Brasilonema sennae CENA114: one gene and its partner. The main gene of each other region encodes a partner of the protein of the gene in region 2 in a complex. Links are inferred from orthologs where the notes say so. Each region holds a gene or a part of one and is shown on either strand. Other genes may lie near its edges. The genes, in order: secA and secY.

The links.
Region 1: the proteins of secY (region 2) and secA are in contact, whole or in part, in a crystal structure (PDB 3DIN), measured with the Thermotoga maritima proteins. The link is inferred for Brasilonema sennae CENA114 from one-to-one orthologs. Residues at the interface, in WP_004081795.1 of Thermotoga maritima: Glu108, Gly109, Glu110, Glu111, Ala236, Glu237, Arg238, Arg239, Ile240, Thr241, Ile242, Gln243, Tyr244, Ala245, Arg246, Arg247, Val248, Thr249, Gly250, Arg251, Arg252, Val253, Tyr254, Gly256, Ala257, Ser258, Thr259, Tyr260, Leu261, Pro262; in WP_004082002.1 of Thermotoga maritima: Glu261, Ala262, Arg263, Lys300, Ala301, Arg302, Thr303, Ile304, Ile305, Leu323, Tyr324, Asp325, Pro326, Val329, Ser330, Tyr333, Ile336, Lys340, Phe345, Val349, Glu363, Phe364, Tyr374, Ser375, Gly376, Gly377, Glu393, Ile395, Thr482, Ser483.

What each region holds. Positions count from the first base shown.
Region 1 is NZ_CP030118.1:4,463,238-4,472,103, forward strand. The notes cover bases 1,837-5,183. They hold secA (preprotein translocase subunit SecA), read right to left. Parts: upstream 4,833-5,183; coding sequence 2,037-4,832; downstream 1,837-2,036. In the rest of the region: DP114_RS18750 (serine hydrolase domain-containing protein), read left to right, coding at 1-925; DP114_RS18755 (hypothetical protein), read right to left, coding at 1,336-1,599; DP114_RS18765 (cytochrome C), read right to left, coding at 5,218-5,766; DP114_RS18770 (cob(I)yrinic acid a,c-diamide adenosyltransferase), read right to left, coding at 6,163-7,299; filament integrity protein FraC, read left to right, coding at 7,843-8,385; septal junction protein FraD, read left to right, coding at 8,453-8,866. UniProt on the Escherichia coli protein: Required for protein export, interacts with the SecYEG preprotein conducting channel.
Region 2 is NZ_CP030118.1:3,459,844-3,468,188, forward strand. What follows is about bases 1-2,826. They hold secY (preprotein translocase subunit SecY), read right to left. Parts: upstream 2,155-2,826; coding sequence 847-2,154; downstream 1-846. Other genes in these bases: infA (translation initiation factor IF-1), read right to left, coding at 1-87; DP114_RS14690 (adenylate kinase), read right to left, coding at 293-847; rplO (50S ribosomal protein L15), read right to left, coding at 2,226-2,672. Outside these bases: rpsE (30S ribosomal protein S5), read right to left, coding at 2,865-3,389; rplR (50S ribosomal protein L18), read right to left, coding at 3,470-3,832; rplF (50S ribosomal protein L6), read right to left, coding at 3,835-4,383; rpsH (30S ribosomal protein S8), read right to left, coding at 4,456-4,857; rplE (50S ribosomal protein L5), read right to left, coding at 4,878-5,426; rplX (50S ribosomal protein L24), read right to left, coding at 5,659-6,012; rplN (50S ribosomal protein L14), read right to left, coding at 6,012-6,380; rpsQ (30S ribosomal protein S17), read right to left, coding at 6,426-6,674; rpmC (50S ribosomal protein L29), read right to left, coding at 6,681-6,911; rplP (50S ribosomal protein L16), read right to left, coding at 6,915-7,340; rpsC (30S ribosomal protein S3), read right to left, coding at 7,409-8,200; rplV (50S ribosomal protein L22), read right to left, coding at 8,255-8,345. UniProt on the Escherichia coli protein: The central subunit of the protein translocation channel SecYEG. Consists of two halves formed by TMs 1-5 and 6-10.

The DNA of each region.
Region 1 (8,866 bases), 1.0 Mb from region 2 along the record:
TATCGTGGGTGACGGTGGTATCTATACTACGGTTGAAGACCTATGTATCTGGGATGAGAATTTTTACCAAAACAAATTAGGAGGATATGGGCAAGACTTGATCGAAGAAATCATTACACCTGGAATATTGAATAGCGGCGAAGTGATAGATTATGCCTTTGGTTTAATCAGAGAGCATTACCGAGGATTAGAAACCATCAGTCACGGTGGCGCATGGATGGGTTACAGATCGCAAATGCTGCGATTCCCCAAACAGAGATTCTCTGTAATTTGCTTGTCAAATTTGGGCAGCGCTAAACCGGCAGAACTTGCCAAAAAAGTTGCAGATATCTACTTAGTTGATGACTTTACTGAAGAATCTGTCAGCCGTCAAACCCAAATAATAGAAATTCCATCGATTGATTTAGAGAGGAAGACTGGCTTTTATCAAAACCCAAAAACAGGAACCGTTTGGGAGTTATTGGTAAAGGATGGTAAATTAATCCTGGAAGCTGCTGAAATGAGCTTGATTTTTGCTCCTGTAAGTTCAAGTCATTTTGTAATAATGGATATTCCTTTTATATCTGTTGAATTTGAAGAATCAGGTTTACATAAACCCTCTTATTTTTACTATGTGGAGGGCAAAACACGGGACGTTTTCCAACGGCTAGAATTTGCTCCTCCTAATTCTGAACAATTGGTGGATTTTACAGGAGAGTATTATTCCCAAGAGTTAGATGCAACATACAGAATCAGTATCGAAGACGGAGAGTTGCTGCTAAATCGAAGAAATTCTCTTCGAGAAACCCTCAAGCCAATTAACAAAGATTTGCTGAAAGGTACAGACCTCACTTTGCAGTTTGTTCGTGATGACTTTCATCAAGTTACTAAATTCAGTTTGCGGGTAGAAGGTGGACGTGTCAGAAACATTCAATTTGTGAAATAAAGTCAAGTTTAAATAACTAATACCACTCTTTATCTACTGTTTCAAAATAATATTCCTAGAACGTTTCAATTGTTCCAGTAACGCTGCAATGACTGTTAGTACGTTGGAACAGTAGTTGTTAAAGACATATCAGGAACACTGGAACAGTTGGAACAGACTGTAACCGTTCACGGGGGGTAGAACATTCGTCTAATTTCTAAAACCCTTGCTAAGCAAGGGTTTCGGGATATTTATCGTAGGCGCTAATAGTGCCGAAAATGTCTAAACGACAATTTACCGACCAATGTAGGACTTTTGACTACTCAAAATTAGCCGTAAAAAATCAATTCAAGACTGGTTTTCGTACTGATTGCGTGTGATTTCATATGGGACATTTTTTTGCCCCCCCGTGAACGGTTACGAACAGACAATTAATTTTTATTAAATAAAAAATACCCTTCTGCCTCATTACCACCCAATTTTTCACTTAAAACTAATTGTGTTAAACCCTGTCTTAGTGCTGCTGATGCTGGCGATTTAGTGTTCCATTCTCTTTGCCAAGAACGGTGTTTTCTAATTGCATCGAACGAAACTGGAGGATTTTCAAATTTAGCAATTATTTCAACAATTTGACTCAAAAAAGTCTCGTCAATTTCTTCAACTATTTCTACACCAAATACTTCTAATTTCAGCAATGCTTCTCACTTATTAATATAGGACTTACGCATTGACAGAAAAGCCAAAATAACAGGTATAGTTTTCAAGGCTTGTAGCTAGATTTTTCAATCATATTTTGGCGCGACATCCAAAAGCCTGAAACAACGTATTTACGTTAATACACAAGATAGTTCTTTTGTACAGTGCGTAAGTCCTAAAAGGGTACTAACGAACTCTGCTGCAACACTGAAGCTGATTCCAGCTAATTCCTAATTAATCCTGGTCCGATTGAATTAACTTCTGCTTCCTTGAAGTCGCTTTTAGACATTTTACCTATTCGGAGCAGCTGGGACTTGCGGTATCTATCTCTATGATAGAAAACCGTTGAGCAATTTTACTCCAAAACACAAAGACGCAAAGTCTTTGTGAGTCCCTTTGCGTCTGATGCGCCGAATTTATTTTATCTACCCATACCTCAAACCATCTCTGAAGGTGTTTCCATCATTGGCTGAGGCTGGGGTTGGAACATGAACAAGGAGTATACCACATCTCGGCGAATATTGGTCATCATATCCAAGAATAATTCGTACCCTTCGCTCTTGTACTCAATCAGCGGATCTTTTTGACCATAACCCCGCAGTCCTACGGATTCCCGCAGAGCATCCATTTGTTGCAGGTGTTCCCGCCACAGGGTGTCAATCCGCTGTAAAATAAAGAATCGTTCGGCTTGCCGCATTAATCCTGGTCGAATTTGGTCAACTTCTGCTTCCTTGAGATCGTAAGTTTTTCGCACCTCTTCGTGCAGGAAGGCTTTGATTTCGCCCATTGCCATATCTTCTAATTGATTGGGTTGCAAGTCCGCTAGCAGATAGACAAATTCTTTGACTTTTTCAACCAACTTGTCCAATTCCCATTCTTCTGAGGGTAAGTCTGGGTTGATGTAGAAATCCACGATGTCATCCATCGTTTTTTCGGCGTACTTGACGACCTGTTCTTTGAGGTCTTGCCCTTCTAGCACCCGACGGCGTTCGGCGTAGATGGCACGGCGCTGGTTGTTCATCACCTCGTCGTACTCAAAAACCTGCTTACGGATATCGTAGTAGTAGGTTTCGACTTTTTTCTGAGCGCCTTCCAAACTGCGGGTGAGCATTCCAGATTCGATGGGCATATCCTCTTCGACTTGGAAAGCATTCATCAGGCGTGCGACGCGATCGCCACCAAAAATCCGCAGCAGATTATCCTCCAAGCTCAGGAAAAATCTTGTTGAACCGGGGTCACCTTGTCGTCCTGCACGTCCTCGCAACTGGTTGTCGATCCGTCGCGACTCGTGACGTTCAGTCCCGATCACGTGCAACCCACCCAGTTCTACCACTTCATCGTGTTCACGGTTGGTGAACTCTTCGTATTGGCGCCTAATGCGGTTGTATGCTTCCCGCATTTTCTGAATCACAGGGTCATCCGTGGGAGCTTTTTCTGCTGCCACAGCGACTTTCTCTTCTGCTTCCAGTTCCGGTAAGCTGCGATCGCCATACTCCCGTACAGCTGCTTCCACTGATTCTTTGAGGAGTTTCTCTATTTCTTTAGAAAGCAGAGTGGGGAAAACCTGTGGTGAAGCCTTCCAAGTTTTGACTTTCTTACCTGGGACAAAACCTTGCCCTCCGCCACTTGCTGAGGACGGTAAACCAACGGCTTTGTGAATGTTAAACATATCTTCATCTTCCGGTTTGACTATCCGGGGCATGAAGTATTCCCGCATCTTCAGACGCGCCATATACTCGGCATTACCACCTAAGATAATGTCAGTACCTCTTCCAGCCATGTTTGTCGCAATTGTCACCCCTCCTCTTCGTCCTGCTTGTGCGACAATTTCTGCTTCGCGTTCAACGTTCTCTGGTCTAGCGTTCAGCAGTTCGTGGGGAATTGACATTTGTCTTAACAACTGGCTGAGATATTCCGATTTTTCGACGCTAGTTGTTCCCACCAGGACTGGTCTGCCGAGTGTGTGCATTTCGGCACATTCTTTGGCGATCGCCCCCCACTTGCCTGCTTCGGTCTTAAAGACCATATCAGAAAGGTCTTGGCGTCTTCTCGGTCTGTTGGTGGGAATAATCGTGACTTCCAGTTTGTAAATTTTTTCAAACTCGGCTTCTTCTGTCTTCGCTGTTCCGGTCATACCACCGAGTTTTGGATAAAGCAAGAACAGGTTTTGGTAGGTAATTGTTGCGAGAGTTTGAGTTTCAGGTTGAATTTCTACCCGTTCTTTTGCTTCAATTGCCTGGTGCAGTCCATCACTCCAACGTCGTCCTGGTAAGACTCTACCCGTAAATTCGTCTACGATGACAACTTCTTCGTTGCGGACAATATAGTTGACGTCCTTAAGAAACAGTTCTTTCGCCTTAATCGCGTTGAAAGCGAAGTGTGCCCAAGGATCTTCAGGGTCGAATAAATCTTTTACTCCTAAAAGTTCTTCTGCTTGAGCAAAACCTTCATCGGTGAGCAGAACGTTACGAGCTTTTTCATCTACTTCATAATGTTCTTCTTTTTGCAGCGCTATTGCAATTTCAGCTGCTTTTAAGTATTTTTCTGTAGGTCTTTCTACCTGCCCAGAAATAATTAGTGGAGTCCGCGCCTCATCAACTAAGATAGAATCTACCTCGTCAATCACACAGTAATTGAATGGGCGCTGCACAACATCTTTGATGTCTGTCGCCATGTTATCGCGCAGGTAATCAAACCCTATCTCACTGTTAGTAACATAAGTTATATCACACTCGTAATTTTTCTTGCGCTCAGATGGCGTCATGCTTTGCTGAATCAGCCCCACGCTTAATCCCAAGAAACGATGCAGCTGTCCCATCCATTCTGCGTCCCGACGAGCCAGGTAATCGTTTACAGTGATGACGTGTACACCTTTTCCACTCAGGGCATTCAAATAACTTGGCAAGGTAGCAACCAAAGTTTTGCCCTCACCAGTTTTCATTTCGGCAATTTGCCCTTTATGCAGGATAGCACCGCCTAAAAGTTGAACATCAAAGTGCCGCAACCCTAAAACTCGTTGTCCTGCTTCCCGCACAACTGCAAAAGCTTCTGGCAAAATATCATCCAGAGTTTCGCCTTTCTTCAGACGCTGTTTCAACTCTGCCGTTTTACCCTTTAGCTCTTCGTCTGAAAGCGCTTTTATGTCTTCCTCTAGAAGATTAGTTTCTGTAATGAAAGGTTGATATTTCTTAAGTTTACGAGCGTTGGGGTCGCCCAACAAAGTCTTTAGCATGGCAGATTATACAAAATCAAGGGGATGGGGATAAATAATGATTGGGACTGATTATAAACTCCTAACCCAACGGATCCGGGTGTGGTTTTGGATGGGTTGTACATGAGAATTTGGTAAAAAACACGCGCTTATAAACACCCAATCAGTTTGCTATTAGGTTTGGTTTTATTTTTCAGCTTAAATTTAAACTGTTTTTATAGTATCATTTCACCTCCAGATGAGGCAGATAAGCCCGACCAAGCAGAGGTCGTGATTGCCCCAAGGGAGGGATGGGGAGCAGGGAGCGCTTAGCAGGGAGCGCTTAGCAGGGAGCAGGGAATAAAATAGAAGGGGGATAGTGTTTCTTAAGGGGGGTTGCTAGCGCTCTTAACCACGAGTTTAAAGTTCACTGGGAGTTATCCCACTCCGGAGTCAGACGACGAAAGTTAAAGTCCTTAGCGCTGGGATGACAGGTGACACAGCTGCCAATTTGCACGGGGTTAGGTAGCTTGACTCTAGGATGCAAAGCTTTGAAATACCGGGAGCTATTGATGCGATATGGTGTTTGCTCATCTTGGAGTTGAACACGGGAAAAAGTTGCAAGATACTTCCATACTAAAGCACGTGGCGGATCGACCAAAAGCTTTAACTGTGCGCCGTAATGTTGTGTATCTTCCAAAAGATTTTTCCAAGTTTGGGTAGGCAAAACAGCTGGTGGTATGGCTATGTGACAAGTGGAGCAGTTTTCTATGTATAATTGTTGTCCTAGTTGATATTGTGCTGGTACGATATCAACAGTACCTACCTCAGAGGTAGGAGTAGCACCATTGGCATGAGTTGCCAAAGCTAACAACCATCCCATAGCTAGACTCCAAGCCAAAATGACCAAAAGCAAACCGATGGGCTTTTGCTTTTGTTTTCGCTTACGTGATTGGCGCTTAACAATATTTGACATTCGTCACACTCACAAACTTTGGATATCGGCGCTTGTTGCACATCTTATGACATAGATAGCCAAGTATGTGTTTCAAAATGTTTGTCCACAAGCTTTAGCTTACTTGCGTTTGGTGGTCAGAATCGTAGTAAACATCATCAGGAAGCCACCTAAGATAATAGCGATCGCCAATCCTGCTGTAATTAAGTCCAGTGTATTGTTATCCATATTTACAAAACAGACAGTGAACAGTTATCAGTTATCAGTTATCAGTGAGCCTGCGCTGCAGGAGGGTTTCCAACGCCAGATACCAAGTGAGGGAGACCCTCCTACAGTACTGGCTCCTCCGTAGGCGACTGGCGAACCCGAAGGGTTATCAAGATTTCAAGCACTGATCACTGATAACTGATGACTCATTTAAAAATCTACCCCTTGTTTAAGTTCTACACCATGATTGGCATAGTGCTTGTGGCAGTATACTTCAGAGTGAACGCTAGCTAAGTCGAAGTATGCTGGTTGATTTTGGCAGCGACCTGTGATAATGATTTCGGTATCGCTGGGTTTACGAAGTAGAGCTTGAACAATCGGTTCAATCGGTAGGAGTTCCAAATCGACTGTCGGATTAAGCTCATCGAGAATAATCGTTTTGTACAATCCGGAGGCGATCGCAGTTTTAGCAATTTCCCAACCGCGTTCTGCTTCCACGTAGTCCAGTTCTTGACGGGAGTTGCGCCAGACAATCGCATCTCGTCCACAGCGTTGATGATCCACTACCTCTGGATAGGACTGCTGTAAAGCAGCTATGGCGGCATCTTCAGTATAACCCGTCCCACCTTTTAGCCATTGCATAATTAATACCCGAGTAGAACCTGGATGATTAATTCCTCTACCTATTGCTTTTAAGGCTTTGCCCAAGGCACTTGTTGATTTACCTTTGCCTGACCCAGTATAAATTTCAACACCCTGTATTCCATGTATTTTTGCGGTTGGGTGGACATGGGGTTTCATTTCTGAGTGTAAATCCGCAATATCGAGTAATTTTTGCGGTGCTGCACGCCCAGTAGCAATGATTTCTAATTCCTGTGTTTTAGATTTTAGTGTCCGTACCACTTCATCTACTCCAAGCAAACCTAAATCTAGGACGGGGTTAATTTCATCCAATACGACAACTGAATATAAACCGCTTGCGATCGCACCTTTAGCCACATCCCAACCCCTCGCCGCTTCGGCCCTGTCATAAGGCGTAATTTCTTCTGGTCCAAAGTATTCTGCTCTACCAGTACGAACTTGGTCAATCAGATGGGGAAAACCTCGTTGCAAGGCTGCTATAGCGCCATCCTCATCGTAATCCCGTTCTGGTCCTTTTAAAAACTGCAATAGCAAAACACGGTTACAATTATTGGGAGTATTTATCCCCAACCCTATAGAGCGCAACACGACTCCTAAAGCTGCTTGTGACTTGCCTTTACCTGCACCATCATAAACGTGAATTTGACCAGTAAGCCGTGAGGGGCGCAATTGCGCCGTACGAATACCAATGCTGTTCCTTGTCATCTTTTGAAAGCTTTAACGTCCGAGTCTTTGATCTTACCCAGGTTTGATCAGATTTCGTGCATCCAAGCCAATGCAGGGAGTTCGATTGAAGCAAACATGGCGTTGTGGGGTGTAAGGACTCTTCACACCTCACGCTCTATAAGGTATTGAAATATATGAAGAAATACAACAAGAGGATATGTAAACAAAAAGATGCTAAAAAACTGGAAGAATAAGATAAACTGTCAATGCCTAAAGGGCAGGGTGTAAAAATATAAGGTTGTAACGGCAACGCCTAGAGCGCTCGCGCCCTTACACCCCCACTCCCCTATCCCGCTAGTTCTGGTCACACTGAAAAACTGCATACAGCTAGGGGCTATACTACTTGCGCTTCCCTGGTTTTCTTCCAGGTTTAGGAAGTGAATTTTGTCCCTCCTGTACACTCATCGGCAAATTGCGCTTAGCCTGCGTAGAGGGCATCTTCTGAATAACTTAGTTGCCCCCCCATCATGCTCAGTGTTGCGGCTATACTTTCTTAAGTTACACTTTAGCGATTACTTGTTTATGTTTGACATTCCTGAAGTTCCCCAAATTTTTCCTCTTGCTGCAATTTTGTTTAATTTTTTATTTTTACTAGTAGCAATCCCTATCGAAGCATATGTCTTAAATACAAGGCTAAAATTCGACAAAAGAACGAGCGCTTTTTATGGTATCTCTATCAATGTCTTTTCTAATGTGATTGGTTGGATCATCTTTTTCTTTGTAGAGCCAGCATTATTACCAAAGATGAAATCCGAATTAATAACTTTTGTTTTCTTCAATCGCTTACAAACACCTGGCATACAAACCTTGCTCATTTTAACGGCTTTTATCATTTTCTTTGGCACTTTTATAGTTAAGTATGCTCTTTTAAGAGTCTTGTTAATATCATTAAGTGAATTCAAAAAAGCTCCTCCAGAACCTCAAATAATACAACGACGTAATTCTCGTTTTGCTTCTAAGGGTAAATGGCAAAATACAAATATAGTGACTACTATACTTATAGCCAATGCACTCAGCTATAGTTTAGTCGCAATTATCTTATTTGTTAGATCTGTGAATACATAATTGTGTTCCAGTTGAATTATCAACTACAATCACTTTTATTGAATTGGAATTAAATAAAGGAGAAAATATGCAATTAATAAGGGATGCATTTGGTCTATTTGGAATTGTTGAAAGCGTTTATGAACGTATCAAAAAAATCCTGATTCCGCCAAAAGCCTACTCTTGGCAGACATTAATTTATTTGAGTCTTTTTTCTTGGTTAATGTCATCTCTTGCACTGGGATTAGTCAAAGACTTAATAGCATTTTGCGGTTGGTTATTTCTGATTGCTGGTACTGCTTGGTATACGACGGATAACCCATTATATGTTCCAGGGACTAATCTGCCTATAGGAGCACTGATTACTGGATTTTTAGTCAGTGTTTTTGCCTTCGGTTATGGAGAAAGCGTTTTAACAACAAGAACGATTGTTCTTTGGCCAACGATTTCAGCAATCATTACTGCAATTCCAGAATTTTTTGAAGGATCTGGTGTAGATGCA
Region 2 (8,345 bases):
GCCGTTATCTAAATCAACACGAAACATTGCATTTGGCAGGGATTCGGTGACCGTGCCTTCCATCTCTATCAAATCTTGTTTAGACAAGTTTTTTCCTCAACTCAACAGCCTCCTACTTTGTTACAGCTACTTATAGTCTGCAAAAAACATATTTCGGAGAATATATCAACACTTCATTAATATATTTTATCCAATATTTACATACATCTGCTTGGGATATAGGGAATAGGGTGCTAGGTACAAAGAATTGGGAAACATTTGTCACTTCTTACCTCTCACCCACTCCCCCCTTTTAAGACGCAATGACCTTTTTTAATTCAGCAGTGACTTCTTCTAGGGACTGATTACCGTTTATACTGAGGAGACTCTGACGACTACTGTAATAGTCAATCAAAGGTGCCGTTTCAGACCGGTAAACTTCTAAGCGACGACGGATGACTTCTTCTGAGTCATCTTTTCTGCCTCGCTCTAGTAACCGTGCTATTACTGTGTCATCTGGCACATTCAAATTGACGACTTTTTCGCCATTTTGGTTCAGTTTTCGCAGTAACTCCCCTAAAAAAACTGCTTGATTAACAGTGCGGGGAAAGCCATCAAGAATCCAGCCTGATTTCGTATCATCCTGCTTGAGACGTTCCTGCACCATTTCCTCCACAAGTTGATCGGGAACCAACTCACCTTTATCCATATAAGTTTGAGCCTTGACACCCAAAGGAGTTTGGTCTTTTAGACCTTGACGCAGTATGTCACCAGTAGAAATATGAGGAATATTCAAATTGTCAGCTAAGGTTTTAGCTTGAGTTCCTTTACCAGCTCCAGGTGGTCCCAAGAAGATTACTCGTGTCACTACTGTTTCACCATCCCTTCATAGCGCTGAGAGATAACGTAAGTTTGAATCTGCTTTGATGTATCAATAGCTACACCAACTAAGATTAACAAAGAGGTAGCACCTAGCCCTCTAAAGGTTCGTACATTTAAAGCACTTTCAACGGCAGTAGGGATAATAGCAATCAAACCCAGAAAGATAGCACCTAAAAAAGTTAATCGATTCAGTACGCGCTCAATGTACTCAGTCGTTGCTTTTCCTGGACGAATACCTGGAATACTAGAACCCATCTTCTTCAAGTTCTGTGCTACATCAACTGGGTTGACAATCAATGATGAATAAAAGTAGCTGAAGAAGACGATAGAAACTAGGTAGACAAGAGCATACACCCAAGCCCCAGAACCTCCAGGTACGAGATAGGTGTTAATAATTCTCGAGTATTCTGGATTTTTGATAAAATTCCCTACCAACATTGGCAAACTTAAAATTGCAGCCGCAAAAATAATTGGCATCACGCCCCCTTGATTAAGTCGTAGGGGTAAGTAGTTACGTTGCTCTGCAAAAATTCGTTTTCCAACTTGGCGACGCGCTGAAATAATCGGAATACGACGGATTCCTTCCTGCACAAACACAATACCAACAATTGTCACTAGGAAAAGCAGCAATAGGGCAATAACTTGACCCGCTGGGTTTCCGGCTTGTACAAAATCGATTGTGTCACCTAGAGCTTTTGGCAGTGTTGCCACAATGTTGACAAAAATCAACAAAGATGCCCCGTTCCCTACACCACGCTCTGTAATCACTTCTGATGCCCACATCACAAACATCGAACCTGCGACGAGAGCTAACGCTGTCTCGATGACGAAAATTGGTCCGTAGTGAAAGGCAAAGGGCTTAAGCCAGAATGATGCCAAGAAGACACTTTGAATAACTGCCCAACCCGCAGAAACATACCGTGTCATTTGAGAAATCTTCCGCCGTCCTGCTTCGCCCTCATTTTTCTGTAAATTTTCTAAAGCCGGAATGGCAGCGGTAAGTAATTGGATGATAATCGAGGCGTTGATGTATGGCAAAATCCCTAAGGCAAAAACTCCCAAAGCAGAAAGTCCACCTCCGGAAAAGATGTCCAAAAAGCTTAAGATTTGGTTATTCCCTTGAAGGGCTTGGGCAAATCGATCTCGATCAATACCTGGTATGGGCAAATGTATGCCCAAACGAATCAACATTAAAATACCTAATGTCAGAAGCAGCCGACCTCGCAGACCTGCTGCTTGCGCCATCTGCATAAAAGTTTCTTGAGCCGTTGGAGCTTTGTCTCGACTGATCATAGAGGGCTACCTGAATCGTGAAGCGAGGCACTTGGCTGGGGTAGGCTTGTCGTAGGTGCGTGCTTTTTGACTCACTCTAAAACTTCGCAACTCCCACCCGCTGCCTCAATTTTGCTACGAGCTGTACCTGTAAAAGCTGCCGCTTGCACCTTGAGGGGAACGTTCAATTCCCCATCCCCTAAAATCTTCAAAGATCCTCGAGCAGCAGTAAGGATACCTGCTTCTTTTAACGAGGTGAGTGTAACTTCTGTATTTGCAGGGAGGGAAGCTAGCTTTTCTACATTAATCGTAGTGTACTGCTTACGATTAACCAGAGGGAAGCCCTTTAACTTGGGTATGCGGCGGTACAATGGCTGTTGACCACCTTCAAATCCGGGTCGTGTACTACTGCCAGAACGCGCTTTTTGACCACGCATACCCTTACCAGCACTAGCACCTTGACCGGCTGAAACACCCCTACCTAAACGACGGGGACGTTTCTTTGAGCCTTTTTGAGGACGAACATCGGTTAGTCTCATAAGGAAAACCTTGTGTAAAATTTAGTCATTTATCATTCGTGAGCCACTACAGACACTGCTTTGTTGGCGCAAGCTTCTGCAGGACTTGGGGGCGTAGCCGTGCTAGTGAGCTACAAAAAATACACGCGCCAAAGGTATACCCTGAGGGTCATTTGTCATTTCTATAAAAACAAAGGATTGAGGACAAATGACTTAAATATAAAGATTTTCAACAGGAATACCCCGGTCTTCGGCGACTTCTGGAAAAGTTCGCAGGGTAGATAGAGCATTAACTGCGGCTCTAGCATTATTAAGAGGATTGTTTGAACCCAGTTGCTTAGCTAGGATATTGCGAACTCCTGCTAATTCTAGTACTGTACGTACAGCGCCACCAGCAATTACTCCAGTACCAGGTGCTGCTGGTCGCATAATCACCTTAGCACCACCACCAATCCCATCAATTGGATGAGGGATAGAGTTGGATTTTGTCATGGGAATTTCAATCAGATGCTTCTTCCCATCAGCGACCCCTTTTTTCACAGCACCAATCACATCTGAGGCTTTGCCTACTCCCACACCAACTTGACCGCGTTCATTTCCCACAACGACGATCGCGCGGAAGCTAAGTTTTTTACCTCCTTTTACGACTTTACTCACCCGTCGGATTTGGATAACCCGCTCTTGCCATGTGGTTTCTTCTTTTTTTGTACGGTTAGCTTTACGACGACCAGTTGCCATTTTATTTACCTCGTTTTAGGAGCCAATTGTCATTTGTCTTTCTTTAACTAACGACTAATGACTCATGAGCAATAACTCATTTAAAAAACCAAACCAGCTTCGCGAGCTGCTTCTGCTAGTGCTTTGACGCGACCGTGGTAAAGATTGCCACCTCGATCAAATACGACTTTGCTAATACCTTTTTCTAAGGAGCGAACTGCGATCAATTTGCCGACTTCCACCGAAGCTTGACAGTTTGAACCTGAAGCTAATTTTGATTTCAAGTCTGGTTCTACAGTTGAGGCTGCCACTATGGTGTGATGATTCGTATCATCAATCACTTGAGCATAAATATGTTGGTGAGAGCGAAATATAGCTAACCGTGGACGCTCAGAAGAACCATCAACTTTACCACGAATACGTCTACGGCGACGTTCCCTTGATTCCTTACGAGTATGTTTCATTTTTACTTCTTGCCCTTACCACCAGTCTTACCAGCTTTACGTCTGACCATTTCACCCGCGTAACGAATACCTTTGCCTTTGTAAGGCTCAGGTGGGCGCACAGCACGAATTTTAGCTGCTGTATTGCCTACTTCTTCTTTGTCGTAGCCGCTGACAATAACGTTAGTATTATTTTCAACTGCAAACTGAATTCCTTCTGGTGGAACGATTTGCACTTGATGGCTATAGCCCATATTCAAAATCAAGTTACGACCTTGAACTTGCGCCCGGTAGCCAACCCCTTGAATTTCCAAACGACGTTGAAACCCTTTGGAAACTCCCTCAACCATATTGGCAACCAAAGTACGGCATAAACCATGCATTTGCCGGGACGTGCGAGATTCATCGCGACGGTTAACCTGCAATATTTCTCCTTCTTGGGAGACTATGACATAAGGAGGCAAATCGCGAAATAGTTCGCCTTTAGGACCCTTGACTAACACTTTTGTGCCATCAATATTTACTTGCACCTTAGCCGGAATTGTAATTGGAAGTTTACCAATTCGAGACATAACTTTTAGTCCTTTGTGCTTTGTGCTTTGTTTGTTGTCTGTTGTCTTTTACGAATGACAAATGACTAATGACTACCAAACGTAGCACAGTACTTCACCACCCAAGTTTTGACGCCGTGCTTCTCGGTCAGTCATAATGCCACTTGATGTAGAAATAATGGCAATACCGATACCACCTAGTACTCTTGGTAGTTCTTTTTTATTGGAGTAAACACGCAAACCTGGTTTACTCACCCGCTTAAGGGTGGTGATCAGGGGTTGGCGATTTTTACCCTTGTATTTCAAGGCAATCACCAAATTGCGCCCAATTCCTTCTCCTGCATCTTCAAACTCACCAATAAAACCTTCTTCGCGCAGCACTTTTGCGATGCTACGAGTCATTTTAGTGGATGGCACTTGTGTTGTTTGATGCCGCGCCATATTGGCATTGCGGATGCGCGTGAGCATATCTGCAATTGTGTCGTTAACCGCCATCGTTTCCTCTTTAGATGAACTTATTGATCCCGAAAGGGCATTCCCATTTCTTTAAGTAAGGCGCGACCCTCTTCGTCAGTCTTTGCTGTAGTGATAATGGAAATATCCATACCACGAATTTGGTCAATGCTGTCATACTCAATTTCTGGGAAAATGAGTTGCTCTCTGACACCTAGAGTATAATTACCGCGACCATCAAAGCTTTTAGGACTAATACCGCGAAAGTCCCGGATTCTTGGTAGTGCTAAACTAATGAGACGATCGAGAAAGGCATACATTCTTTCACTTCTTAAGGTGACCATAATACCAACTGGCATACCTTGACGAATTTTGAAGCCCGCGATCGCTTTTTTAGCCCGTGTCACGACTGGTTTTTGACCAGTAATTGTGGCAATCTCGGTCAAAGACGCTTCCAACGCTTTCGCATTTTGAGATGCTTCCCCCAAACCCCGGTTAACAGTCACTTTTTCCAACTTCGGCACTTGATGAATGTTGGTGTACTGAAACTGTTGCATCAGTTTCGGGACAATTGTTTCTTGGTATAAAGTTTTCAGTCTTGTGCTTGCCATAGTTTTTGTTCTTTTTATCCCTGGTCTTGGTCAGGGATTATTGTCCTTACTGTTTGTCTATTGTCTTTTGTTTTTTTACTAATGACCAATGACTTTCCGGGTTGGTTAGACGCGGCTATGTTAATCTACCGGAATCTACCGGAAGCCAGTCTCTAGGCATCTACAAGTCAGAAAACTGTAGCCTAGCACTTGCTTTTATATGCCGACAGGCCCCCTTTCGATCACTGACTCATTATTTATCTATGATTTCGCCAGTTTTCTTAAGCATTCTAACTTTCTTACCTTCTGCAGTGAAAGTGTAGGAGATGCGACTGGCAACATTTTGCTTGGTGGAATAGAGCATAACGTTGGAACTGTGGATTGGGTATTCCTGAGTCACAATACGCCCAGATTCACCTTCTTGCTGAGGTTTGACGTGCTTCGTTTTTATATTTACACCTTTAACAAGCACTTTACTTTCTTGGGGAATTGCTTTGATAATTTCTCCAACTTTGCCTTTATCTTTCCCGGCAATAACTTGCACCGTATCCCCAGTTTTTACGTGCATTTTGAAAAATCTAGGTTGATCCTTCTTTTTATTTGCCATTACAGCACCTCCGGAGCCAGAGAAACAATTTTAGTAAAGTTTTTCTCACGCAGTTCTCGTGCGACTGGTCCGAAAACCCGTGTTCCTCTGGGGTTACCATCTTTGTTGATAATAACTGCAGCATTATCGTCAAAACGAATACTCATACCGCTATCTCGATGGGTATTATGACGGGTGCGGACTATGACTGCTTCTACAACATCAGACTTTTTCACAGCCATGTTCGGCTGAGCGTCTTTAACGACGGCGATGATCCGATCGCCTATGAAGCCGTAACGGCGGTTACCTGCTCCCAATACGCGGATGCACATAAGTTTACGGGCACCGCTATTATCTGCAACATTAAGGTAAGTTTGGGGCTGAATCACGATCGTTTTTCCTTTTTATTTTTTACTACTTAATAACTATATGGTTTAGCTATTTTTGGTAGTCAGGATTTCTGTGACTTTCCAGCGCTTAGTTTTACTCAGGGGTCGCGTTTCCTGAATGCGAACGCGATCGCCTATTTTGCACTGATTTTCTTCATCGTGCACCTTATAGCGCTGGGTTTTCACGACTATTTTGCCGTATTTCGGATGAGGAGCGCGGTTTTCGATGGCGACTACCACCGTTTTTTGCATTTTGTCGCTTACGACTAAGCCTACTCGTTCTTTTACTGCCATAATCTTCTAATTTGATTCTTTAGCTTGTTGACTTGAGGAAGCGCGTTTGCGTTCTCCTTCTACAGTCATTAGTTGGGCCAGACGGTGGCGAGCGTGTCTAAACAGATGAGGTTTGTCTAGCTGTCTAGTTGCTTGTTGCAAGCGCAATTGAAAGAGTTCTTTTTTAACAGCGACAATCTCCTGCCCCAGTTGTTCGTCACTGAATTCTCTTGCTTCTGAAATTTTGGGAAGAGGCATAACCTACACCTGTTGTTGCTCTTGTGAGCGTGAAATGAACTTAGTTTTGATGGGTAATTTGAAAGCAGCCAAGCGCATTGCTTCGCGAGCAATTTCTTCGGAAACGCCTGCAATTTCAAATAGAATTCGTCCTGGTTTTACGACTGCTACCCAGAACTCAGGTGAACCTTTACCAGAACCCATTCGGGTTTCTGCAGGACGCATAGTCACTGGTTTATCAGGAAAAATCCGAATCCAGATTTTTCCACCCCGGCGGATGTAACGAGTCATTGCCCGACGAGAAGCCTCTATTTGACGAGAGGTAATCCAAGCAGGTTCCAACGCTTGCAAACCAAAATCCCCAAAGTTCAGGTCGCTACCCCGATGGGCTAGACCGTTCATTCGTCCGCGTTGTTGTTTGCGGAATTTTGTTCTTCTTGGACTTAACATGATGTGTCAAAAGTTAAAAGTCAAAACTGAAGGTAATAAGTCAAATGCTATGGACTAATAACTTATGACTATCCTTCATTTGAGCGGTCTTCAAATTGCTGACGACGGCGTTGTTGACGGCGAGATGAAGGGCGATCGCGGTCGCCACGGTCACGATCACCACGGTCACGATCACCGCGATTCGTTGGTGGCAGAGGAGTTGGTTCCTGTCCAGGAATAATTTCTCCTTTAAACACCCACACTTTAATGCCGAGAATTCCGTAAACAGTTTTTGCTGTACAGTACGCGTAATCAATGTCAGCTCGTAACGTGTGTAAAGGTACTCGACCTTCACGAGTCCACTCTGTCCGCGCGATTTCTGCGCCGTTGAGCCGTCCACTGACTTGAATTTTGATTCCTTGTATCCCAGCCCGTTGTGCACGTTGAATGGCTTGCCGTACGACCCGCCGGAAGGAAACGCGGCGTTCCAGTTGTTGAGCGATATATTCAGAAATGAGGTAAGCATCGGCATCAACTCGTTGGACTTCAACAACGTTGATGCGAATTTGGCGATTGCTTCCCAATAATTGCTGGAGACCAGTACGTAGAGATTCAATCCCTTGTCCGCCTCGACCTACGACAACGCCGGGTCGAGCTGTACGTACCTCTAAATCAATTTGATCTGCTTTACGGTCAATCCGTACCTCAGATATTCCAGCGTTGTTTTGTGCGTATCTACCCAGTTTTTGTTCTATATACTCACGAAGTTTGTGGTCTTCTTGTAGAAGTTCTGGATAGCGGCTAGGGTCAGCAAACCACTGGGATTGATGCTCTTGGGTGACTCCCAAGCGAAAACCTACTGGATGTATCTTCTGTCCCACAAATGCTTCCTCTAAACAAAAATTCTTCTCGTGTACCTGTACGCTATTTTTTCTTTATTTAGCTGCGGCAGCATCAGCAGCGACAGCCACAGTAATATGACACGTCGGCTTGCGAATTTGGTAAGCACGACCTTGCGCCCTTGGT